3 regions of the Massilia sp. MP_M2 genome follow, and region 2 is predicted to be linked to each of the others. Evidence: riboswitches for the same ligand, from Rfam matches in the RefSeq annotation. Region 2 holds a riboswitch; each other region holds the start of a gene.

Region 1 (7,961 bases), on a different contig from region 2:
GCTTCACGATGACGCTGGGCGCCGAGGTGCCGTTCGGGATCGCCGCCGTCGCCCTGCTCCTGGGTACGCTCTGCGTGTTCCTGACGATTCCCGCCACGCCGCCCGCCACGCACGGCCTGCGCTGGTGGACGGTGGCGCGGGAACGCCACGCGCTGACACTGCTGCGTCACGGCCCGCTGCGCACGCTGTTCATCGTCCACCTGGGCTATTGCTGTGGCGTCGCGTCGCTGTACCAGTACTTCCCGTTATGGCTGGTTGATATAGGCGGCTACGATGCGCGCGAAATTTCGCTCGTAAACATGGGCATGTGCGCATTGATGACGACCGCCGCGCTGTTCGCCGGCCACGCCAGTCTGGTGGAAGGCCGCCGGCGCGCTGCCTGGTATGCGGGCGTGGGCGCCGCCACGATCCTGTGCGTGGGCTTTGGCAACCTGTGGATCGGGATTGCCGGCATCGTCCTGTTCGGCGTACCACACGCGTTCTACAACACGGCGCTGCAAACCTGGGCGGCCGACGAGTTTGCGGCCCACGGTCAGGGGTCGGTCATGGCGCTGCTGTCGACCATTTTTTGCCTGGCCAATATCCTGATGGCGCTCTTGGGCGCCGTGCTGACGCTGATCGACACCCGGCTGGTGCTGGTCGTCGGCGGCGTGCTGGCGGCCTGGGCGGCGATGGCACTGCGGCGCTGGAGTATGCGCAGTATGCATCAACGACTGGAGACCCCATGAACACCTCGGAACGCATCCTGATGCAGCTGAAAATGCGCGGCCCTCAGACCGCACAGGCACTGGCCGGACAACTCGATCTGACCTCGATGGGCGTGCGGCGCCATCTGGAGAGCGCGCTCGGAAAGGGCCTGGTCGAGTGCGAGGACAGCGGGGGCAAGGTCGGGCGCCCGGTGCGGCGCTGGCACCTGAGCCAGGCCGGGCAAGCACGCTTTCCGGATCGTCACGCCGAGCTCACGGTTGACTTGATCGGGCAGGTGCAGAGGCTGTTCGGACCGGCCGCGATGGAACGCCTGATCGTTGCGCGTGAGCAGACGAGCGAAGCGCTGTACCGCAGCCGGCTCGATGACGCGGGTGCCGGAGCGCCACTGGCAACGCGCGTCGCGGCGCTGGCCGCCGTGCGCGATGAAGAGGGGTATATGGCCGAGGCGCAGCCGCAACCGGACGGCAGCGTGCTGTTAATAGAAAACCATTGCCCGATCTGCGCCGCAGCACGCATGTGCCAGGACTTTTGCCGCTCGGAACTCGACGTGTTCGCGCGCGTATTGGGACCGACCGTGAAGGTGATCCGCATCGAGCATCAGTTGCATGGCGCGCGGCGCTGCGCCTACGCTGTATCGACGGCAGAATGACAAAACGGCGCCCATGGGGCGCCGTTTTGGTAGTGCCTGGCTTGCTTGCCTAGCTCAGTTGCCAACGCATTTGCCAACTCACTTGCCAACATTATGCGGAGCAGGCCGCACATTCATCACGCCGAACCAGAGGTGTTCCCACCAGTGATCGCGCGAATCCACCGTGACCAGGCATGCCTTGTCAAATCCCGACTTGAATACCAGGTCAGGACATTTGTTCGTCGCCAGCGCATGACGCTGATTCTCCGCATTGACCAGCGCGATGGAGAGCCAGATGGTCGCCATGGCGAAGATCGCCACCAGCGACCACGCAACATGGTTCACGCGGCTGGTCTCAAACAGCTCTTCCTCTTTGGGCCGTGACCCTTCGTAGATCTTGAGGATGTCGCGTTCGACGTCGTTGGTCATTTGGTCTGGGCTGCCTTCGTGACCAGTGCATCGAGGACCTGGCCAGTGGCCGTCATCAGCTGGCCCATGTCCTGGATCTTGTTCGACTGCGCCACGGTGGCTGGCGAGACGACGTATTTGCCGTCGATCACGACGGTTGGAGTGCTGCTGGCCTTGTACGCTTCGGCAACTGCCGGCAGGCGCTTGAGCTTGGTTTGCACGCCGAACGAGTTCCACGCTTCCATGAACTTGGCCTTGTCGAGCCCGTTCGAGGTTGCCCACGCAATGATGTCGTCATCCTTCATCAGGCGCTTGCGCTCGACGTGCACGGCGCGGAACACGCGGTCATGGTACTGCTCCAGCTTGCCCATGGCGTCGAGCGTCAGGAACAGGCGTGCTTCCGGGTCGCTCGCGCCCTGGAACGGCAACGGGACGCGGCGCATCACGATGTTGTCGCCCTGCTTCTTGATCCATGCATTGAGCGTCGGCTCGAATGCATTGCAGGCGCCGCAGTGGTAGGCGAAGAATTCGACGACTTCGACCTTCTTGCCAACGGTCTGGGTCGGCTGCGGCGCGGCCAGCACGGTGTATTCGGCGCCGACGCGTGGATCAGTCGGCGAAGCATTGGCGAAACCGGCAACCAGGGCGGCAGCAACGAGGGCAAAACGCAGAGTGCGCATAACATCCTTCCACATATATGATTGAGCGAACGATCGCGAGATTACCACTTTTTGCCGTTCCCCTGTCTGCAGGGCGCGATTTATTGCATTTGCTTACCGCTGAAACATGCATGCAAATACATCAGCCACCCGCGCCCGGCAAACGATGGATCAGAAGTCGTAGCGCAGCGACACTTTCAACTGGCGGCCATCGCTCGGGTAAATGCCGGCGCGGCAGCTGAACGCGTAGCTGTAGTGCTGGCGATCGAGCAGGTTCAGGCCCGATACCGACGCTTCCCATGGGCCGAAGCGGCGCGCATAGCGGGCGTCGACCGTCGTGTACGACGGCACGCGCGCGCTGCAACGATTGGCGAAGTCATCGCCAAAACGCTGGCTCGCCACCCACTGCGCGCCCACATCGGCGCTCTGGCCATTGCCGGGCGTCCAGGCCAGGCGCGTCGTCACGACATGTTTCGGCACCAGCACCATCTCGCGGCCGGCGTTCGGGCCATCACGGAAGACGGATTGCACGTACTGCCAGGCGCCGGTCACGCGCAAGTTAGTCGCCAGCAGCGCGTTGCCTTCGAATTCGACACCCTGGCGCCGGGTCGGGTCGAGGTTGGTGTTGCTGCCAAAACCGCCGGCCAGCGTCGGGTCGAAGAAGATTTCGTTCGTCAGGCGGTGATGGAATACGCAGGCCGTGGCCTTGCGCGCGTCATTGCCAACCGCGACGCCCAGCTCCAGGTCGCGCGAGGTTTGCGGCGCCAGCACGCCTGTCGTGGAACGGTAGGAGTTTTCGTCGATATTGGCGATGCGGTAGCTGCGGCCCGCTTTTGCAAACACGGTCACCTCGCGCGCGACATCAACGCTGCCTTCGAGCGTGAAGGCATTGCTTGATTGCTCGGTCTCTTCCGGGGCGGTGAAGGCGAGCGGGTCGGTGTAGTCCTTGTCGAAACGTTCATGGCGCGCGCCGACGGCCAGGCGCGCATTGTGTGGCGCGTTCCAGGTCAGTTCGTCGCGCACGTAGATCGCCTTGGAATCCTGCGTGGCGTCGCCGGCCGAGAAGCTCGACGTCACTTGGCGATCCCAGCGGGTCAGGTCGATGCCTGTGACAAATTCGTTTCGCTTGTCGCCGAGCATGGCGGTGTGGCGCAGGCGCGGCGAGAACTGGGTCTGCTCGGCCTCGTAGCGCGAACCAAACCCGCTGTAGGTCGACTTCACATCGCGCGCGCGGTGCGACAGTTCGGCTGCCAGTTCGATGGTGCCGATGCGGTGTTCGACGAAGGCGCTGATGCGGTCGGTGTCGAGCGAGCCGAAGTCGCCCGGCGTGTTGCTCTGGGTCGGGTTGGCCTGGAATTGCGCCTCGTTCAGCGAACCCGGAAAACGCGCGTCCGAGCGCGAGCTCTCGAAGCGCAGGCCAGCGCGGCCGTTCGAAGCGTACGCATATTGCACGCCGCCGCTGAAGCTCGTCTGCTCGTACTTGTTGTTGTCGCGGTAGTTGTCGGTGCGGCGGTCGGTCACGGCGGCGTCGAACGACCATGGGCCGGCGCCATGCGCGATCGAGGCGCGCAGGTCGAGGGCATCGAAGCGCCCGGCTTCGGCAAACAGCGAACCGCGCGTGCCGCTGCCGGCTGGACGGCGGGTGAAGATCTGGATCACGCCGCCGGTCGCGCCGTCGCCATACAGGACGCTGCTGCCGCCGCGCGTGATCTCGATGCGCTCGACCGTGTCGATCGAAATGCTCGAGAGCACGGTGTTGGCCAGCTCATTTTCGTTCAGGCGCACGCCGTCGACCATCACCACCACGTTCTGCGCGCTGTTGGTGCCGAAACCACGCAGGTCGAGACTGAAGTCGGGCGAGCCATCCAGGCTCTGGCGACCGAAGACGCCGCCGATCTTGCGGATCGCCGCATTCACGTCGGCCACGCCGGCGCTGCGGATCTGGTCGGCGGTGATCACGGTGGCGCCGATTGGCGTCGCGCTGGCGGGGAAGCGGGCGGCGGTGACGACGACCGGCGCCAGCGGCTCTTGCGCAGTAGCGTCTGCAGCGATGGTGGCAAAGGTCGAAACGGCGAAGGCGCACGCCACGGCGAGGGGCGCGCGGCGCGCAGGAGCTGCAAAAATCATGATGAGTGTGTTCTCGGTAAGGGGCGCCCCGCTGCGTCCCCGCAGCCCGGCGTCGAAGGAGGCGCATGGCGCCTCCACCTGTCCTGGCCGGTATCCGGGCTGGCAAGCGAGACGCCCTCACCTTCCTGTCGTGCGGACAGTGGTTATCGAGATTGTCTGCCGCGGCGCAGGATGTGCGGACGCGGCGCTTGTCGACCGTTGCGGGGGCAGCACACTTCCAGAACCGCGCGTGGCGCAGCCCTGTCGTGTTTCCCGTTTAACTTCGCGCACTGGAGGGCGCGCGAGAGCACCAAAACGGCGCGATTATACCGTGTCGGCACGCGCCCGGGCGTGATCAGCTGCCGCGCTTGCCGCGCGACTGCTCTTCGAGCTTGGCGGCCAGCTTCTCGGCCGCCAGGCGGGCTTTCTCGGCGACCTCGGCCGCGTGCAGGGCCAGGCTGGCCGCGCGCGAAACCGGCGTTTCCAGGCTGATGCGGCCAAGGGCGCCCTGGCGGTAATCCTGCAGCAGCGAGTGGGCTGCCTTTTCGTAGTCGTACTCGCCCCCGCGCACACGGAAGCCACGGCGCATCGCCACGCCTTCGATGACGCCCACGCCATCCATGCCATCTGTTTTCAGGCCATAGCGCGCGGTGAGCAGGTGCGGGTAGCGCTGCAGCAGCAGCTCGCCCAGGTATTCGGCCACTTCTTCTTCGACCAGCGCATTGGTGCCGATCGCGTGGCTGGCCGCCAGCATCAGGCCATCGCTGGCCATGGCGATCTTTGGCCACAGCATGCCGGGCGTGTCGACCAGGACCACGTTCTTGTTCAGGTACAGGCGCTGCTGGACCTTGGTCACGGCCGGCTCGTCGCCCACCTTGGCCACGCGTTTTTTCAGCAGCGCGTTCATCAACGTCGACTTGCCGACGTTGGGGATGCCCATGATCATGATGCGCAGCGGCTTCGTCGGCACACCGCGGTGCGGCGCCAGCGACAGGGCCAGATCGGGGATGCGGGCGACGTCAGCCGGCTTCTTGGTCGTCATCGGGTAGGCCGTGACGCCATCCTGCGCATCGTAATAGGCTTTCCAGGCGGCGGTAGCGACCGGATCGGCCAGATCGATCTTGTTCAGGATTTTGAGGCTGGGACGCTGGCGGAACTTGCGCAGCTGGTCCACCAGTGGGTTGCAGCTCGCCTCGGGCAGGCGTGCATCGAGGACTTCGATCACCAGATCGATGTTCTCCATCTGCTCGGCCGCTTCCTTCTTGGCCGCATTCATGTGGCCCGGGAACCATTGTATCGACATGCTATTGCTTTCTTTATCTTTCGTTCAAGGTGCTATTTTACGCTGGTGGCGCACGCTGGCGTCGCGAACCCGCCACAGTCGGCCTTTCTCTTCTGCATGACGTTGACCCGTTGCAACACTGTTGACATATTCGGCGTGCACACTGGCCCTTGACCACAGGTGGTGGCAGGACGCAGCGGAGACGACATATGCGCGCACGGGACAGACTGAAACGATCGATGGCACGCTGGTATGGCGTCGGCTTGCTGTGCTGCGCCATCGTGGTATCTGCGCTGGTCGAGTTGCCGCTGGTGCCTTACTGAAGCGGACCCGCTGCGCTGCATGCGGCGGGCGGCAACGTGGCGGCCGGATCGAACGCCGATAAGCGGTCGCGCGCCGCCGAGCGGTCTTTCGCATACTCGGCCAGGTAGCGGCTGCGTTCCTCGCTCTGCCACTCGCGATCGGGCACGCCTGCCAACGACAGCGTGCGGCTGACCAGCACGGGGCCCTCGCGGCGCGCCAGCAGCAGCCGGTCCGGGTCGGCATTCTCGCGCAGCAGATAGCCTTCGACGTCGCGCAGCACCAGTGGCAATAACGGCCTGGGGTTGGCGTCGTGCAGCAGCTTGCCGTGCACGCGCAAGGGTACCGCCTGCGTGCCCTGCCCCAGCAGCTCGTTGAAGCTCGCCAGCGCGAACGGGCGCCCCAGCGCGTCGTCGATGCGGCCGCTGACAACGTAGCGGCCAGCGATGCGCACGTCGAGTGGCAGCGTGAATTCGAGCGCGTCCTGGCCGATCGCTTCATGCGGGGCGCCGCTCCAGATGGCCGGCAGTTCGGGCGAGTAGATCACATCGAACCACACGATGCCCGTGCGGCCGCCAGCGCTGAAGCGCACTTCGCTGCGGATGGTGCCGTGAAAGCGCGCCAGCGCGCCCGCATGCGGCGCGAACGTGGCGCGCCAGTCGTCGCCGTCCTGTGCAAACACCAGCGTCACGCTGGGCGCAGCGCGCGTCCCCGGCGCGGCCATGCCCTGGGCCAGCGCGCGTGAGACCACCAGTGGCAGCGCCACGCCTTGAGCATCGACGGCGCGCAGCGAGAACGCCACCGTCTCGCCCGCCGCCAGATAGACGCGCGACTGCGCGCTCTGCACCAGCACGGCCGGATCGCTGTCGCCGCCCTGGACGCGCAGCGGGTTCGATTCGCGCACCGGCTGGTTCGGATACAGCTGGTCGGGATGCTGCCCGGCCGGGCGCGATGTGTGCGGGTAGCGGGTTTGCTGGAGGTAGCTACAGTAGGTGTGCTGCGTTAAGCGAAGCTGCCAGGCAAGCTGGCGACGATGCGCGGTACGCTCTTCGCCAGCAGAAGGCATGATCGGCACCGGCCCAAAAAAATGCAGGCCGGCCAGCGGCGCCGGTGCAGCAAGCGCCGGCGCCGGATCGGCCGCGCGCAGCAGGCCGGCCAGCAGCCATGCCGCCAGCAGACATGCAAGCAGAGCCGTAGCGGCAATGACGGCGCGCCGCGCCAGCCAGAACGGTCGCGGCCTAGTTGGCCGTATCGACCATCGCCGCACGGACGACCCCGATGACGCCAGCCCAGTTGCCGTCGCCATAGTGATTGAAGCCTTCACCGTCGTCGCGGAATACGACCGAGTGCCAGCTCCACTTGACGCTGCCGCCCTGGTTCGGCGCGGTGCCCAGGCGCAGGTCGTCACACAGCCAGTCGCCCGGATTGCACAGCGCACGGCCCGCATTGCCGGCCACGCCGCCGCTGCTGTGATATGCCACCACCTCGTCGTCCTGGCCCGGCAACAGGAAAGAGTACGCCGTGCCGCGCGCGCCGGCGTAGCGGTAGAACCAGACGTTGCGGGTGTCGTTATGGTTGTACATGGCGCGCGCGGTACTGGTCTTGAGGTCTTGCACGAGTGGCTCGGAGGTGGTCCAGGCACCGGCGTTGGCGAGCTCGGAGCCGCCCGCCGCGCCGGCCGCGACACGCACCCATTTGAGGTTCCAGCCGGTCTGCATAGCGCCGTTGGCGGCGCACACGCCGTTGGCGTTCGCACTGGCGTCGGTGACGGCGCGCGTCGAACCGCCGTAGTTGGCCAGTGTGTACCCGAGCAGCAGGTCACCGGCGCTGTAGGCGGCGATATAGCACCAGTTCTGGCCCGTGCAGAAGC
Region 2 (7,961 bases):
GCTTGATGCCGGCCACCGGTGCGAACGCCGGCTGCATCGCGAACGGCTGGCGGTGCGCCCACCAGCCGGTGAGCGGCTGCGTGAACTGCGCGTGGTGGCGCTGCGGCACCCAGATGAACGCGGGCGCTCCGGGCCCGCCGTTGAGAAATTTATAGGTGCAGCCCACCGCGAAGTCAGCCTGCGCGCCGTTCAGATCGACCTCCACTGCGCCGGCCGAATGGGCCAGGTCCCAGATCGCCAGCGCGCCGGCGGCGTGGATCTGCGCCGTGATCGTCTTCATGTCGAGCATGCGCCCGGTGCGGTAGTTGACGTGCGTGAGCATCACCACCGCCACCTGCGCGCCGGCGTCGCCTTCGAGGGCGGCTGGCAGGTCGGCCCAGCTGTCGAGCAGGCGCAGCTCGTAGCCGTGTTCGAGCCAGCCGATCAGGCCTTCGGCCATGTAGATATCGCTCGGGAAGTTGTCGCGCTCGGTGAGGATGATGCGGCGTGCGGCGTGCGCCGGCGCATCGGCCTGCATCTTGAGCGCCGCGGCCAGCGCCTTGAACAGGTTCACCGAGGTCGAATCGGTGACCACCACTTCATCGGTCGCGGCGCCAATCAGCGGCGCGATCAGGGTGCCCAGGCGCTGCGGCAAGTCGTACCAGCCGGCCGTGTTCCAGCTGCGGATCAGGTCATTGCCCCATTCGGCGGCGATCACGTCCTGCGCGCGTTGCAGGGCCGCGCGGGGACGGGCGCCCAGCGAATTGCCGTCGAGGTAAATCACGCCGTCCGGCAGCGCGAAGGCATTGCGCTGGGGCGCCAGCGGGTCGGCCGCGTCGAGGGCCAGGCAGTCTTGTTGTGTGATCATGTGAACCGTCGCGAAGGATGAGTTGGTGCCGGCCATGCCGGACGATACCGCCATTCTAGGCCAGACGCCGATGATGCCATGCTAAAGATCGATGCAGCGCCGCTGGCTGCTCCCAAATGACCTGCATGGCCAAAGAATGCGGTGACAGTGGCGCACCCGGGCTGTAGAATCGCGCCCAATCAAGTGAATGGTGCCGTCCTGCTCGTCTGCAGGAAGGTGAAACGGGAAGCCGGTGACGTGTGCGAATCCATCGCACGCCAGTCCGGCGCAGCCCCCGCTGCTGTATGCCTGACGACCCTCGTCGAACGCCACTGTGCCCCGTGCACGGGAAGGCAGGACCCGGGAAGGATGACGGCAAGCCAGAAGACCGGCCAATCACGATGCATTGCGTACGTCCCGGGGTGTGGGCGTGCCTGTTGGTAGTTCGTCGTTCCTTCTATGTTGCCAATGCGTTCGCGCAGGCGTGCGCACGTACGCGTGCACATGGCCTGTCGCGTCCAGCGTGGAAGGAAGACGTCTGCCCGTTGTCATGCGCGCCCTGGCGCGCAGCTGAAAGGTCAACGTTCACATGAACACTGCTTCGCTTGCCCGCGCCTGTACTGCGCTGGCGCTTTTGCTCGCGTTCCTGCTTGCCTGCGCCCACAGCCACGCCGCCACCCTGTTCGCCGTGGTCACCGAGCGCGCCGCGCCGGGCGCGATCGAGGCCGCCCACCGCCACCTGGCCAGCCATCCGCGCGACCGGATTCAGTTACGCACACCTGCCCAGTTGATGGCCGCCAGTGAACGCGAGATAGGCCAGTGGATCGCGCGCGCCGACACGGTGCTGGCGGTGTCGCTGTTCGGCGATCCGGCGCGCCGCATGAAGGATGCGCTGGCGCGCCACGCAAAGCCAGGCACCGCGGTGCTGGCGTTCAATGGCGAAGCAAGCCTGAACCTGATGACGCGCGCGGCGCACGGCAGCCTGGCCGGCTTCGCGCCCGAGCTGCTGCGCGAACTGGCAACCGAAGCGCCGGCGTCCGCCGCGCTGCAGGCGGCAGAGGCCAATCCCGCCGCGCGCCAATGGCTGGCGGCGCGGCGCGTGTGGCAAGCGGGCGGCGTGGACAACACGACGGCCCTCATCGCCCACCTGCTGCATCCGTCGACAGCGCTGGGCGCCCCGCTGCTAGAACCGACGCTGCGCCTGCGCGTCGGCCAGAACGAGCTGCAGGACGCCGCCGCCTGGGGCAACGCCGCAAAGCTTGGTCTGAAGGACCGCCCGACCGTCGTCGTGCTCGACCTGGCAAACATGGATGGCATGGTGCCGGCCGCCCTGTGCCGCCGCATCGAAGAACAAGGGCAGGCCTGCGTGCAGCTGCTCACGCGCTGGGGCGGCGCGTCGCGCGAAGCGCTGGTGCGCCTGCCCGAGCTGATCGCGCCGGCCAGGCCGGCGGCGCTGGTGGTGCTGCAGGACTTTGTCGTCGGCGCCGCCGAAGGGCGCGAAGTCGTCAGCGAAGCCTTCAAACGCCTCGATATCCCCGTGTTCAAGGCGATCCGCCTGTCGGACCGCACCGCCATCGGGTGGCAGCTTTCGCCCGACGGCTTGCCGCCCGATTCGGTCCAGTACCGCGTCGCGCTGCCCGAATTGCAGGGCATCGGCCAGCCGATGGTGGTGGCGGCGCTGGGCCAGTCACAGCGCGACCGCCTGACCGGCATCGAGAACCGCCCGCCGGTGCTGCTGCCGGCCGAAGTCGATCGTATGACGGCGCGCGTGAGCCGCTGGCTGGCGCTGCGTGCCAAGCGCAATGCCGACAAGCGCATCGCGATGGTCTATTACAACCACCCGCCGGGCCGCCAGAACATCGGCGCCGACAACCTGAACGTACCGGCGTCGCTGTTCGACATGCTGCATGCGCTCAAGGCGGCCGGCTACACGGTTGGCGATCTGCCGGCCACGCCCGAAGCACTGCTCGACATGATCATGGCGCATGGCGTGAATTTGCCCGAAGATCGCGCTGCGCTGCGCGAGATGAGCGCCACCGTCAATAGCGTCAGTGCGGCTGACTACGCGCGCTGGTTCGCAACGCTTGCACCGCGCGTGCAGGGCGAAATGAAGGACGGCATGCTGGGCCGCCTGCATGCCGATGTGCTGGTCGCCGAAGCGCAGGGCGAGCGCGCGCCGGGCCGCAAACAGGCCGAGACGATCATCAAGGAACTGCTGCACCTGGTCGAAGGTGTCGACCATCCGCAGCGCGTGCAGGCCACGCGCGACCTGCATGCGCTCGAAGACGGCTACCGCGCCTGTCTCGATGACAGTAAACCCAGTCCGTGCAAGGCGCTCGCGCCGCTGTATCGGCGCCTGATCGGCTACGGCATCGAAGGCATGCGCGGTTGGGGGCCGGCGCCGGGCAAGGTGATGGTCGACAGCGGCAAGCTGCTGGTGCCGGGCCTCACGTTCGGCAATGTGTTCATCGGTCCGCAGCCGCCGCGCGGCTGGGAAGTCGATGAAGAACTGCTGCACGCGAATACCAGCATCACGCCGCCGCACCAGTACCTGGCCTTCTACCACTGGATCCGCGACCGCTTCAAGGCCGACGCCCTCGTGCACGTGGGGCGCCACTCGACCTTTGAATTCCTGCCCGGTAAAGCGGTGGGTCTGTCGAGCGACGACTATCCCAGCCTGATCGCGGGTGACCTGCCGGGCATCTACCCATACATCGTCGACGGCGTGGGCGAAGGCACGCAGGCCAAGCGCCGAGGGCTGGCGATCATCGTCGACCACCTGACGCCCCCGCTGGCGACGACACCGCTGTACGACGAGCTGCTGTCGCTGCGCCAGATCGTCGAGAGTTTCGAAGCTGCGTCGTCCGAGTCGCTCAAGACGCAGGCCGCGCAACTGATGCGCGAGCGCGTCGTGGCGCTGAACCTGCGCGCCGAACTCGAAGCATCGATGTCCGACGTGCTCGAAGTGAGGGGCATCGGCTTCGACGCCGCCGATGACGATTTACTGGCGCACGAGATTGGCCACTACCTGACCAAGCTGCAAGAGAAATTCATGCCGTTCGGCCTGCACGTGTTTGGCCGGCCGTGGGACCAGAAGTCGCTCGACCTGATGCTCGAGTCGATGACCAAGAGCGGCATCGACGATCCGTCCATCGCCGACAAGCTGCGCGACTCGCCGCGGCGCGAGATGGTCGGCCTGCTGGCGGGCCTGGATGGCCGCTACATCGAGCCGGGCAAGGGCAACGACCCGCTGCGCTCACCAGAGGCGCTGCCGACGGGCCGTAACTTCCACGCGGTCGATGGCGACATCCTGCCGACGCGCCTGGGTTTCGGGCTGGCGCAGAAGATGGCGGCCAAGGCGATGGCGCGCAGCAGGGGCGACGCTGCGCGGGAGCAGGGTAGTGAAGGCATCATCCTGTGGGCGTCGGATGCCGTGCGTGATGAGGGCGTGATGGTCGGCTTCGCACTGGCCATGATGGGCGCGGAGCCGGTCTGGAATGCGCGCGGCATCGTCACTGACGTGCGCCTGGTGCCGGGCGCCGTGCGGCGCGACGCGCTGGTGACCACGTCTGGCCTCTTTCGCGACCTGTACCCGAACCTGATCCGCCTGATCGACCGCGCCGGTCGGCTGGCGCTGGCGGCGTCCGCTGAAACGATGGCGCGGCAAGATCCAGCCCTGCGCGAAGCCTTGCAAGCCGCGCTGGCGCCGCTCCAGGGCGCCGCCTGGGGTAGTGAGGCCGTGAAGGACAACCGGGTCGCGCGCGAATGGCTGGTGCGCCAGCGCGCGCTGGTCGCGGGCGGCGCATCGACCATCGAAGCGGGGCAGGGCGCCGCGCTGCGCGTGTTCGGCGATGCGCCGGGCGCGTACGGCACCGGCGTGAACCGCCTGACCGAACGCTCGGGCGCCTGGCGCGAGCGCGAGGAAATCGGCCGCGCCTACCGCAACCGCATGGGCCACGCGTATGGCCTGGATGCCGATGGCGACGCCCAGCACCGCGCCTTCGATGTGGCGCTGGACGGCATCCACCGTACCTACCACGGCCGCGCCAGTAATCTGTACGGCCTGCTCGACAACAACGACGCCTTCGACTATCTGGGCGGCCTGTCGCTGGCCATCGAGACGCGCACCGGCCGCGTGCCGGACGCATTGATCCTGCAGCACGGGCGGCCGGGCCAGGCCGACGTCGAGCCGCTGGCCACTGCGCTGCTGGGCGAATTGCGCGGGCGCTTCCTGAATCCCGCGTGGCTGCGCCCGTTGATGGACAACGGCTACTCGGGCGCACGCACGATGGGGCAGGAATTCATCGAGAACCTGTGGGGCTGGCAGGTCACGCGCCCGGACCTGGTGAAGAACTGGGCCTGGGACGAAGTCAAGGCCGTCTACTTCGACGATGCGCACAAGCTCGGCCTGCCGGCATTTCTGGGCCAGCGCCACAACGCGCACGTCAAGGCGCACATGCTGGCCGTGTTCATGGTGGCGGCCGAAAAAGGCTTCTGGAAGACCGATCCGGAAACGATCCGCACGATGGGCGGCGAGCTGGCGCGCCTGGTCGCCGCCAACGGCTTGCCGGGCAGTGGCCACACGTCGCCCGATCACCCGATGTGGGGCTGGCTGGCACCGCAACTCGATCGGGGCGACGCGCAGCAGCTTGGTGTGACGCTGGCAAAGGCGCGCGGCGAGATGCTGCCGGTGCTTGCGGTCCCGGTGCCGGCCGGCGCGCCGGCCGCGGCGGCATCACCGGCCGCGGCGCCGCCACGCGCCGACGCGCAGCAGGGGCAGGCGCCTTCCGCGCCCGCACCGGCGGCACCGCCAGCCATGCGCGTGTATGAACTCAACCAACCACCCGAACCCGCGCCGCTCCCTGGCCTGCGCATCGTGCAGGTCCTGGTCATCCTCGCGGCCTGCTTCGCCCTGTTTGCGCTCGGTCTGTGGCGCGGCCGCAGCATCCCCCAACCTGTAAGGAGTACTCCATGATCGATCACTTGTCCTATGCCTGGCTGCACGACGCCGTCAGCTGGCTGCTCACGCCTTCGCTGGTGGCGCTGCTGGCCGGCTGCGCCATTGCGCTGGTCGAATCGGGCATCGCCGTCGGGGAGCGCTTTCATGGGCTGGCCCGGCTGCGCGCATCCGGCAACGTCGAGCACGTGCAGAAGCTGGCCCGTCACCGTCTGGAGCGCGCCGACCTGCTGGCGCGCATCCCGCCGATGCTGGGTTTGATGGCCACGATCATTCCGCTCGGGCCTGGCCTGGCCGCGCTGGGTGAAGGCGATCCGGCCAAGCTGGCGAGCGCCGTGACGGTCGCTTTCGATGCGACCGTGCTGGGCCTCGTTGCCGGCATTGCCGGCCTGGTGATCGGCAAGCTGCGTCGCCGCTGGTACGAAGAGACGCTCGACGCGATGGAGGCACTGGCATGAGCGCCCCGGCACGTGGCCGCCTGCGCCTGTATCGCCATCTCGACGCACGCTTCGATCAGAGCGACGAAGACCCGCGCGCGAGCCTGGTCAACCTGGTCGACGTGATGCTGGTCTTTGCCTGCGGCCTGATCGCGGCAATCGCCGGCTCGCAAGGCGCCATCAAACCGCCGCAACCCGTCGAGAAAGGCCGCCAGATCGAGCGCCCCGCCAGCGGCGTGACGCAAGACGGCAGCGGTTACGACCGCGTCGGCGAAGTCTATCGCGATCCCAAGACCGGCAAGCTGGTGCTGATCGAGCCCACGGAAACCCCGGCAAAAAAATAGAGCAAATGATGAAAATAACCTTGTTGCGCGCGCTACCGGCCATCATCGGCCTGCAGTGTGCTACTGGCGAGCGGCATGCCGGGCGGACGCTCCACTGGCGTTATTGAGCGGGATTGCGATGGCTTCGATGAAGCGCCAGCTGTACCTGTGGCATCGCTGGCTGGGGATCGGCATCGGCCTGCTGGTCCTGCTGTGGTTTGGCTCGGGCATCGTGATGATGTATGTCCCGTATCCCGAATTGACCGAGGCGGAGCGCCGCACGTGGCTTGCGCCGCTCGTTCCGGCGCGTGTGCAGGTGAGCGCGGATGCGGCGTGGCGCGAGACGGCGTTGAAGGGCATGCCCGATGCGGTGCGCCTGAACACGGTCGCGGGCCGCCCGGCCTGGCATTTTGGCCATGACGGCACCTGGAACTCGGTGTGGGCTGACAACGGCGCAGTGCTCGTGGTCGACGAGCAGGTAGCGTCGAGCAGTGCGCGCAGCGCGGCGCCGCATGCGCGCGCGCTGTCGTTCGAAGCCATTGATGTGGACCAGTGGACGTTCGGCGCGGTGCGCGTGCACCAGCCGCTGCTGCGCATCACGGCCGACGATGATGCCGGCAGCGTGGTGTACGTCTCGAGCCGCACCGGCGAACTGGTGCGCGACACGACGCGCAGCGAGCGCGCCTGGAACTGGGTCGGCGCCGTCGTCCACTGGGTCTACGTCACGCCGCTGCGCAAGCACAACGAAGCATGGCGCCTGGCCGTGATGTCGACGTCGGGCGTGGCTCTGCTGCTGGCCGTGACCGGCATGGTGCTGGGCGCCCAACGACTGCGCGTGCAGCGCCGTTACGCGGGCGGGCGCATGTCGCCGTACAAAGGCTGGCAGGGCTGGCACCACTGGCTGGGCCTGAGCGGCGGTGTGCTCGTCATCACTTGGCTGTTCAGCGGCTGGCTGTCGGTCGGCCCGTTCGGCTTTCCCTCCGACCCCGGAGCGACCGCGCAGGATCGCCTTGCATTCGCGGGCGGGGCGCTGACCAGCGATGACCTGGCAATCGATGCGGCCGCCTTGCTGCGGGTGCATCCCGGCGCGCTCGAACTGGAATGGCGCCGCGTGGGCGGCACGCTGTACCTGAGCGCCCTGGGCCGCACCGAACGCACGCTGCTGCGCGCGCAGGATGGCGCCGTGTCCAGCTTGTTGCCGCAAGCGCTGCTGCTGCGCAGCGCGCAGGCCATCCGGCCCGGGGTGGCGATGACGACGACGATGCTCCTTGACGCCGACGACTATTACTATGGCCACCATCGCGAAGCCGCCTTCCCCGTGCTGCGTGCGCGCTTCCACCTGCCGGATGCACCGGTCTTTTATATCGATGCGGTGCATGGTCGCGTGGCAGGTTTCGTCGACCGGGACAGCCGTTGGA
Region 3 (7,961 bases), on a different contig from region 2:
CGCCGGCACGGGCCTGACGCTCGACGGCATCCGCCATAAAGAGCAGGTCGTCGCCGCCGCGGTCGCGCATCACGCCAGCGCGCGCGAACCGCTCGAGGTTCTCGCGACTTTCGGCGGCTTCGAGATCGCGATGATGGCGGGGGCCATGCTGCAGGCAGCCAGCCTGCGCAAGGTGCTGCTGATCGACGGCTTCATCGTCACCAGCGCGCTGCTGGTCGCCGCGCGACTGCAACCCGCTATCCTCGACTATTGCGTCTTCGCACACTGCTCAGGAGAGCATGGCCACGCCCTGCTGCTCGAGCAACTGGGCGCTCACCCGCTTCTCGACCTGGGCCTGCGCCTGGGCGAAGGCACCGGTAGCGCGCTCGCCCTGCCCCTGCTGCACGCAGCGGCCAACTTCCTGGGCGAGATGGCGACGTTTGCATCGGCCCAGGTCTCGCAGCAACTGGGCGAGCACGCGGCATGATCCACCAACTGCGCCTGTTCTTCATCGCGCTGCAGTTCTTCACGCGGCTGCCGATCCCGCACTGGGTCGGCTTCGAGCCGGCATGGCTCAATCATGCGTCGCGCTACTTCCCGCTGGTCGGTGTGGTGGTGGGCGCCATCGGTGCGGCCGTCTACTTCATCGCCGCGCACTGGCTGCCAGCACCAGTGGCCGCCGTGCTCTCCACCGCGGCGACCATCTACCTCACAGGTGCTTTCCATGAAGACGGCTTCGCAGACACCTGCGATGGACTGGGTGGCGGCATGACGAAAGAGCGTGCGCTCGAGATCATGAAGGATTCGCGCGTCGGTGCGTATGGCGCGATCGGCATCGTCTGCATGCTGAGCGCCAAGCTGGCCGCACTCGCCACGCTGCCGCCCCTGACCGCCATCGGCGCTTTGCTGCTGGCCCACCCGCTCTCGCGTCTTGCCGCCACGTCCCTGATCTGGCAGATGGAATATGCCCGCGCCGAAGGCAAGGCCAAGCCGCTGGCCGTGCGCATGAGCAGCAACGAATTCGGGATCGCGACGCTCACGGTGCTGGTGCCTGCGCTCGTCCTTCTCGCCGTTGGGCTGCTCGACCTGGCCGCGCTTGGCGCGGCGCTGTTCGCGGCCTTGCTGGCCACGCGCTGGCTGGCCCGCACATTCACGCGCCGGCTGCAGGGCTATACGGGCGACTGTCTCGGCGCCGTGCAGCAATTGGCCGAAGTGACCATCTATATCGCGGTAGTGGCCACGCTCGGCCGCGGCGCGCTGGCCTGATGCGCCTCTACCTCGTGCGCCACCCGAAACCGGCGGTACCGGCCGGGCACTGCTACGGCCGCACCGACCTGCCGGCGCAGGACGCCGACACCGCACGCGTGCTGGCGGCGCTGAAGCATCAGAACCTGCCCGGCGCCATGCCGGTCTACGCCAGCCCGTTGCAACGCAGCGCCGTATTGGCGCAGCAGCTGTCAACCGCGCCGACGTTCGACGCGCGCCTGGCCGAGATGGACTTTGGCGCCTGGGAGCTGCGCCACTGGGACGACATCCCCCGGGACGAGATCGATGCCTGGAGCGCCGACCTGCTCGACTACCGCCCTGGTGGCGGCGAAAACGTCATGCAAGTGGCCGTGCGCGTGGCCGCCTTTCTCGCCGATATCCAGCGCGCAGGACACGCCGAGGTACTCGTCATCTGCCACGCCGGCACCATGCGCCTGCTGCATGCGCTGGCCGCTGGCGGCGCGCTGCGCGATGCTGCGCTGCGTGCAGCATCGACACCACACCAGATCGGCTACGGCGAAGTGATGGTGCTGGAAATCTGACAACGGCCGGGGCAACCACCTTATAATGAGCGCGTTTTGGTGCTCGCACCTGCGTTCGCAGGTGCAGTTAAACGGGAAACACGAAGCTCTTCACAGGGCCAACGCGTGCTGCCCCCGCAACGGTAAGCAAGTGCTGCAGCCTCTCTTCGGGTCCTGCGGCGAACCGCCCCCTCATACCACTGTGCTTTTTAAGCATGGGAAGGTGGGACGGCCATACTTGCCAGCCCGGATACCGGCCAAAAGGTGGATACGCGCACAGCGCGATCCTTTGAATCCAGCCCACGGGGACGTCGGCGGGATGCCTTTAATAAGAAACACTCATGAATTTTCCAGTAAGCCGGCAAGCGGCCGCCGTGTCGCTCGCACTCGCCCTCATCTCGTCCACCGCCATCGCTGAAGTCGCTGACACCGTCGTCGTCACCGCCACCCGTACCCCGCAAACCGCAGCGGACCTCGTCGCCGATACCACCGTCATCAACGCCGAAGAAATCGCGCGCTCCGGCGCCGGCTCGGTGGCCGACGTCCTGCAGCGCCAGCGCGGCATCGAGATCACCCGCAACGGCCCGGCCGGCGCCGCGACCAGCGTCTACGTGCGCGGCGCGAACGCCAACCAGATCGTCGTGCTGCTCGACGGCGTGCGCATCGGCTCGGCCACCACCGGCACCGCCAGCTGGAATGCGATCCCGCTGGGCGCGATCGACCGCATCGAAATCGTCTATGGGCCATTGAGCACGCTGTACGGCGCCGATGCCATCGGCGGCGTGATCCAGATCTTTACCCGCAAGGGCGAAGGCGCACCTGTCGTCACCGCTTCGGTCGGTGCGGGCAGCAACGCCACGCTGCAGGGCGACGCGGGCATCTTCGGCAAGAGCGGCGGCCCGAACGCCATCAGCTACGCCTTCGGCGCCGGCTATGAAGAATCGGACGGCTTCTCGTCCACCCGTCCGGGTGCATCGGGCTACAACGCCGACGAAGACGGCTACCGCCGCCGCAACGCCAACGGCCGCGTGTCGATGGCGCTCGCACCGGGTCACGAGATCGGCGCCCAGTTCCTTGCCAGCCGCACGTTCAGCCAGTACGACGCCAGTGGTTCGGGCAACTACGATGTGCACAGCGACTCGGACCTGAACACCGGCGCCGTCTACATGACCAACCAACTGCTGCCGAACTGGCGCAGCACCGTGCAGTACGCACGTTCGGAAGACAAGTCGGGCAACTTCAGCAACGCCACGGCCAGCGGTGCCAGCCAGATCGACACCGAGCAGAACGAATTCTCGTGGCAGAACAACGTCGCCATCGGCCAGGACACGCTGCAGCTGCTGTTCAACCACCGCAAGGAAGAAGTCTCGTCGATGCGCGAGACGCGCATCACGAATTCGTATGCAGCGGCGTATTCGGCCAAGCGCGCCAATCACCTGTTGGACGTCAGCGCGCGCCAGGACCGCTCGGTCTACGGCAGCCAGAACACCGGCGCTGCCGGCTACGGCTACGAGTTCGGCAACGGCCTGCGCGCCACTGCCAGCATCGGCACGAGCTTTCGCGCCCCGACCTTCAACGAGTTGTACTTCCCGGGCTACGGCCTGGCGACGAACAAGCCTGAAAAAGGCCGCAACCGCGAAGTGGGCCTGCGCTACGACGGCAACGGCTACAAGCTCGATGCCACCTACTTCCACAATCGCCTGACCGACATGATCGTTTCAAGCACGCCATGCCCGGACGGCAGAAATGGCGGAAAAGGCAGCTGCGCCTACAACGTCAACGAAGCGACGCTCGAAGGCTTCTCGCTGGCTGGCAGCATGCGCCTGATGGACGTGAACCTGCGCGCCAGCCTCGATTGGCAGGATCCGCGCGATGACACCACCGGCCGCCAGCTGGCGCGCCGCGCGAAAAAGCACGCCAACTTCGCTGCCGACTATGTGATGGGCCAACTCAAGAGCGGCGCCGAGCTGACCGTGTCGGGCGAGCGTTTCGACAACGCCGCCAATACCAACCGCCTGGCGGGCTACGGCTTGCTGAACCTGTACTCCACGTGGCAGTTCACGCCCGACTGGTCGTTGCTGCTGCGCGTGAACAACGTCGCGAACAAGAACTACGAAGTAGCGCGCAACTACGGCACGAGCGGGCGCACCTGGTTCGCGTCGCTGCGCTACGGCATCCGTTAAGCTGGCATTTTCCGCTCGCGGCGCACGCGCCGCGGGCATCGATCAACTATCAGGGCCCGCATGCAAGCACCCGTCCCGTCATTACGCCAACGCGCCACGCTCATCGTCGGCGCCATGCTGGTCCTGGCCATCGCCACCCTGCTGTTCTCGGGCATGACCGGTTCCATCCGCGTGCCGCTCAGCGACATCCCCGACGCCCTGCGCCAATTGGCCAGCGGCCAACCCGAATCCCTGTCCGCATCCCTGCTCGACCTGCGCGCCAGCCGCGCGCTGGTGGCCTTTGCCACTGGCGGCGCCCTCGCCCTGGCCGGCCTGATGATGCAGGCACTGTTACGCAATCCCCTCGCCGACCCGTATGTGCTGGGCGTCTCGTCCGGCGCCTCGGTCGGCGCCCTCCTCGCCCTGCTGCTCATGGCGTCCACGCTGATGGTCGATGCGGCCGCACTGGCCGGCGCCGTCGGCGTCTCCCTGCTGCTGTACGCCCTGGCGCGGCGCGACCTGCGCAGCGGCCAGGCCGCCGAAGGTGGCGCCTCGATGCTGCTGCTGACCGGCGTGATCGTCTCGGCCTTATGCGGCTCCCTTGTCACCCTCATGCTGTCGATCGCGCCAGAGGGGCGCCTGCGCAGCATGATCTTCTGGCTGATCGGCGACCTGGCCGGCGCACCGCTGCGCCTGGCCCCCTGGATTGTCCTGATCGGCGCGCTGCTGTTTGCCATGCGCAGCGCGCGCGCCATGAACATGGTCGCGCTGCACGCCGAAAACGCCGTCACGCTGGGCGTGCGTGTGAGTGCGCTGCGCAAGGGTCTGTTCTTCGTGTCGGCGCTGCTCACTGCGAGCGCCGTCACCAGCGCCGGCGCCATCGGCTTTGTCGGCCTGATCGTGCCGCACGCCTGCCGCTTCGCCTTCGGCCCCGACCACCGCGTGCTGATTCCCGCTGTCGTCCTGAGTGGCGGCGCGTTCCTCGTGCTGTGCGATACGCTGGCGCGCACGATCGTCGCGCCGCAGCAACTGCCGGTCGGCGCCATCACGGCGATGATCGGGGCGCCGGTCTTTCTGTATCAACTGCACCGCATGCGCAAATGACCGTCATCGCCACCCACGACCTGCGCCTGTCCATTGCCGGGCGCACCCTGGTGCAAGGCCTGAACTGGGCCGCGCAACCCGGCGAATGCTGGAGCATCATCGGCCGCAACGGCGCCGGCAAGAGCACCTTGCTGCGCACGCTGGCGGGTTTGCACCAGCCCGACGGCGGCGCGGTCCACATCGGCGGGCGCGCCTTGGCGGCCTGGCCGCTGACCGACCTGGCGCGCGAACGTGCCTTTCTCGCCCAGTCGCGCCACGACGCCTTTGCCTACACGGTGCTCGAGAGCGTGCTCTCGGCGCGGCACCCGTACCACGCCAACCGCTACTGGGAAGGCAGCGACGACCATCAGATTGCGCTGGAAGCGCTGGCGTCGATGGATGTGCTTGAACTGGCGTCGCGCGACGTGCGCACGCTCTCCGGCGGCGAGCGCCAGCGCGTGGCGATTGCCGCCCTGCTGGCCCAACAAACACCGCTGCTGCTGCTCGACGAGCCAGCCAATGCGCTCGACCTGGCGCACCAGGTAAGCGTCATGGGCCTGCTCGCGCGCCTGTGCCGCGAGCAGGGCCACACCGTGGTCATGATCGGCCACGACCTGAACCTGGCCTCGCGCATCTCGACGCACGTGCTGCTGCTGATGGGCGATGGCCGCTGGCACGCCGGCACCAACGCACAGACCATGCAGAGCGCGCTGCTGGGCGACTACCTCGGCCACCCGATCGAGATGATCGAGCATCATGGCCGCCGCATTTTCATCCCCAAAGAGGATTTCGCATGAACGACATGACTCCCGAACAAACTGCCGCGCTGAACGAACGCCATCGCGTGCGCATGGAGCGCAAGAAAGCCGTCATCGACGCAAAAATCGCGTCGGCCGACAAGGAAATCGGCATCATCATCGTCAATACCGGCAACGGCAAAGGCAAGAGCTCGAGCGCGTTCGGCATGGTCGCGCGCGCGCTGGGCCACGGCATGCAGGTCGGCGTGGTCCAGTTCATCAAGGGTGCGCTGTCGACCGGCGAAGAAACCTTCCTGCGCCGCTTCCCGGACGAAGTGCGCTTTCATGCGATGGGCGAAGGCTATACCTGGGAAACGCAGAACCGCGAGCGCGACATCGAGAAAGCGACCGAGGCGTGGGCGCTGGCCAAGCAATTCCTGTCCGATCCGAATATCGGCATGGTGGTGCTGGACGAACTGAATATCGCCCTCAAATACGGGTACGTCGACGTGCACACCGTGATCGCCGACCTGCTCGACCGCCCGACCATGCAGCACGTGGTGATCACGGGCCGTGGCGCGCCACCCGAACTGGTGGCAGTCGCCGACACGGTCACCGAGATGAACGTCGTCAAGCACGCGTTCAACGCGGGGATCGTCGCCCAGGCCGGGACGGAGTGGTAATGAGCGCGCATCCCGGTGCGCGCGTGGTGCTGGTGGCGGCAATGGCTTCCGGCCAGGGCAAGACCACCGTCACGGCCGCGCTGGCGCGGCGTTTGACCCGCATGGGCAAGCGCGTGCGCGTGTTCAAGTGCGGCCCCGACTTTGTCGATCCGGTGATGCTGGAAAGCGCGTGCGGTACGCCGGTCGATAATCTGGATCTGTGGATGGTCGGCCCCGAGGCATGCCGCCAGCGCCTGCAGGCCGCTGCTGCCGATGCCGACGCAATCCTGGTCGAAGGCGTGATGGGCCTGTACGACGGCACGCCGTCGAGCGCCGACCTGGCGCGCGCGTTCGGCATTCCCGTGCTCGCCGTACTGGATGCATCGGCCATGGCCCAGACGGCCGGCGCCGTGGCACAAGGCTTGCGTGACTATGGTCCCGTGCAGATGGCGGGCGTGATCGCCAACCGCGTTGCCAGCAGCGGCCACGCGGAGATGGTCAAGGAGTCGCTGCGCGACATTCCGCTGATCGGCACCCTGGCACGCCAGGAGCTTCAGTTGCCCGAACGGCATCTGGGCCTGGTGCTGCCGGGTGAAGTCGACGAGCTGCAGGGCATCCTCGACGCGCTGGCCGACAGCATCGAATTCGACGAGGCGGCGTGGGATGCGCTGCCGCTGCTGGCACCAGCGCACGCCGTCCCGGCGCAGATCGACACGCCGCTGGCCGGCCGCACGATCGCGATCGCGCACGATCCGTCGTTCATGTTCGTGTATCCGGCCAACGTCGCGCTGCTCAAGGCGATGGGGGCGCAGATCACGTATTTTGCACCGCTGTCGAACGAGGCGGTGCCGGACCATGCCGACGCCGTGTACCTGCCGGGCGGCTATCCCGAACTGCATGGCGCGGCGCTGCAAGGTGCAACGCGCTGGCGCGACTCGATCCGCGCGGCCCATGCGCGTGGCGTGCCGATCGTGGCCGAATGCGGTGGCATGATGGCCCTGGCCGACGGCCTGACCGACGGCGATGGCCGGCGCTGGGAAATGGCAGGCCTGCTAGCGGGCGAAGTGGCGATGCAAAAGCGCCTGGCTGGCCTCGGCATGCTCGCGCTGGCCACACCGGATGGCGAGCTGCGCGGCCATACCTTCCACTATTCGCTGCTGGCCACCGACGTACCGCCGCAGGCGCATACCGTCAAGCAGCGCACGCAGACACCGGGCGAAGCGGTGTACCGCGTCGGCTCGCTGTTCGCGTCGTACTTCCACGGCTACTTTCCGTCCAATCCGCGCGCGGTTGCGGCGCTGTTTGGCGGTGCGCCTTGAGCGCGACGCTGGTCTTTGGCGGCGCGCGCTCGGGCAAGAGCGCCTTCGCCGAGCGGCTGGCGCGCGAGTCGGGCCAGGAAGTCGTCTATATCGCCACCTCGCGCGCCGGTGATGGCGAGATGGCGGCGCGCATTGCGCTACACCGTGCGCAGCGGCCGCACGAATGGCGCACGGTCGAGGAAGAACTGGCGCTGGCGCAGACGCTGCGCGCCGAATGCATGCCAGGCCGCCT

What was found. Region 2 has a riboswitch for cobalamin ahead of RCH14_RS09875 (cobaltochelatase subunit CobN). Riboswitches for the same ligand answer to the same signal wherever they lie in the genome.
Region 1: linked by a shared signal. The riboswitch ahead of RCH14_RS00900 (TonB-dependent receptor) and the one ahead of RCH14_RS09875 (cobaltochelatase subunit CobN) in region 2 are both predicted to bind cobalamin.
Region 3: linked by a shared signal. The riboswitch ahead of RCH14_RS23785 (TonB-dependent receptor domain-containing protein) and the one ahead of RCH14_RS09875 (cobaltochelatase subunit CobN) in region 2 are both predicted to bind cobalamin.

Annotation. Positions count from the first base shown of each region.
Region 1 is NZ_JBCHJF010000001.1:196,009-203,969, forward strand. Features, by position in the region: gene RCH14_RS00880 (MFS transporter) at 1-728, shown strand, start outside; gene RCH14_RS00885 (metalloregulator ArsR/SmtB family transcription factor) at 725-1,357, shown strand; gene RCH14_RS00890 (hypothetical protein) at 1,436-1,765, opposite strand; gene RCH14_RS00895 (thiol:disulfide interchange protein DsbA/DsbL) at 1,762-2,424, opposite strand; gene RCH14_RS00900 (TonB-dependent receptor) at 2,575-4,530, opposite strand; cobalamin riboswitch at 4,598-4,839, opposite strand; gene ylqF (ribosome biogenesis GTPase YlqF) at 4,865-5,812, opposite strand; gene RCH14_RS00910 (hypothetical protein) at 6,108-7,358, opposite strand; gene RCH14_RS00915 (hypothetical protein) at 7,330-7,961, opposite strand, start outside.
Region 2 is NZ_JBCHJF010000003.1:482,569-490,529, forward strand. Features, by position in the region: gene kynU (kynureninase) at 1-847, opposite strand, end outside; cobalamin riboswitch at 1,019-1,238, shown strand; gene RCH14_RS09875 (cobaltochelatase subunit CobN) at 1,416-5,801, shown strand; gene RCH14_RS09880 (MotA/TolQ/ExbB proton channel family protein) at 5,798-6,241, shown strand; gene RCH14_RS09885 (DUF2149 domain-containing protein) at 6,238-6,564, shown strand; gene RCH14_RS09890 (PepSY domain-containing protein) at 6,683-7,961, shown strand, end outside.
Region 3 is NZ_JBCHJF010000018.1:963-8,923, forward strand. Features, by position in the region: gene cobT (nicotinate-nucleotide--dimethylbenzimidazole phosphoribosyltransferase) at 1-466, shown strand, start outside; gene RCH14_RS23775 (adenosylcobinamide-GDP ribazoletransferase) at 463-1,245, shown strand; gene RCH14_RS23780 (histidine phosphatase family protein) at 1,245-1,787, shown strand; cobalamin riboswitch at 1,808-2,043, shown strand; gene RCH14_RS23785 (TonB-dependent receptor domain-containing protein) at 2,108-3,949, shown strand; gene RCH14_RS23790 (iron ABC transporter permease) at 4,010-5,032, shown strand; gene RCH14_RS23795 (ABC transporter ATP-binding protein) at 5,029-5,808, shown strand; gene cobO (cob(I)yrinic acid a,c-diamide adenosyltransferase) at 5,805-6,431, shown strand; gene RCH14_RS23805 (cobyrinate a,c-diamide synthase) at 6,431-7,729, shown strand; gene cobU (bifunctional adenosylcobinamide kinase/adenosylcobinamide-phosphate guanylyltransferase) at 7,726-7,961, shown strand, end outside.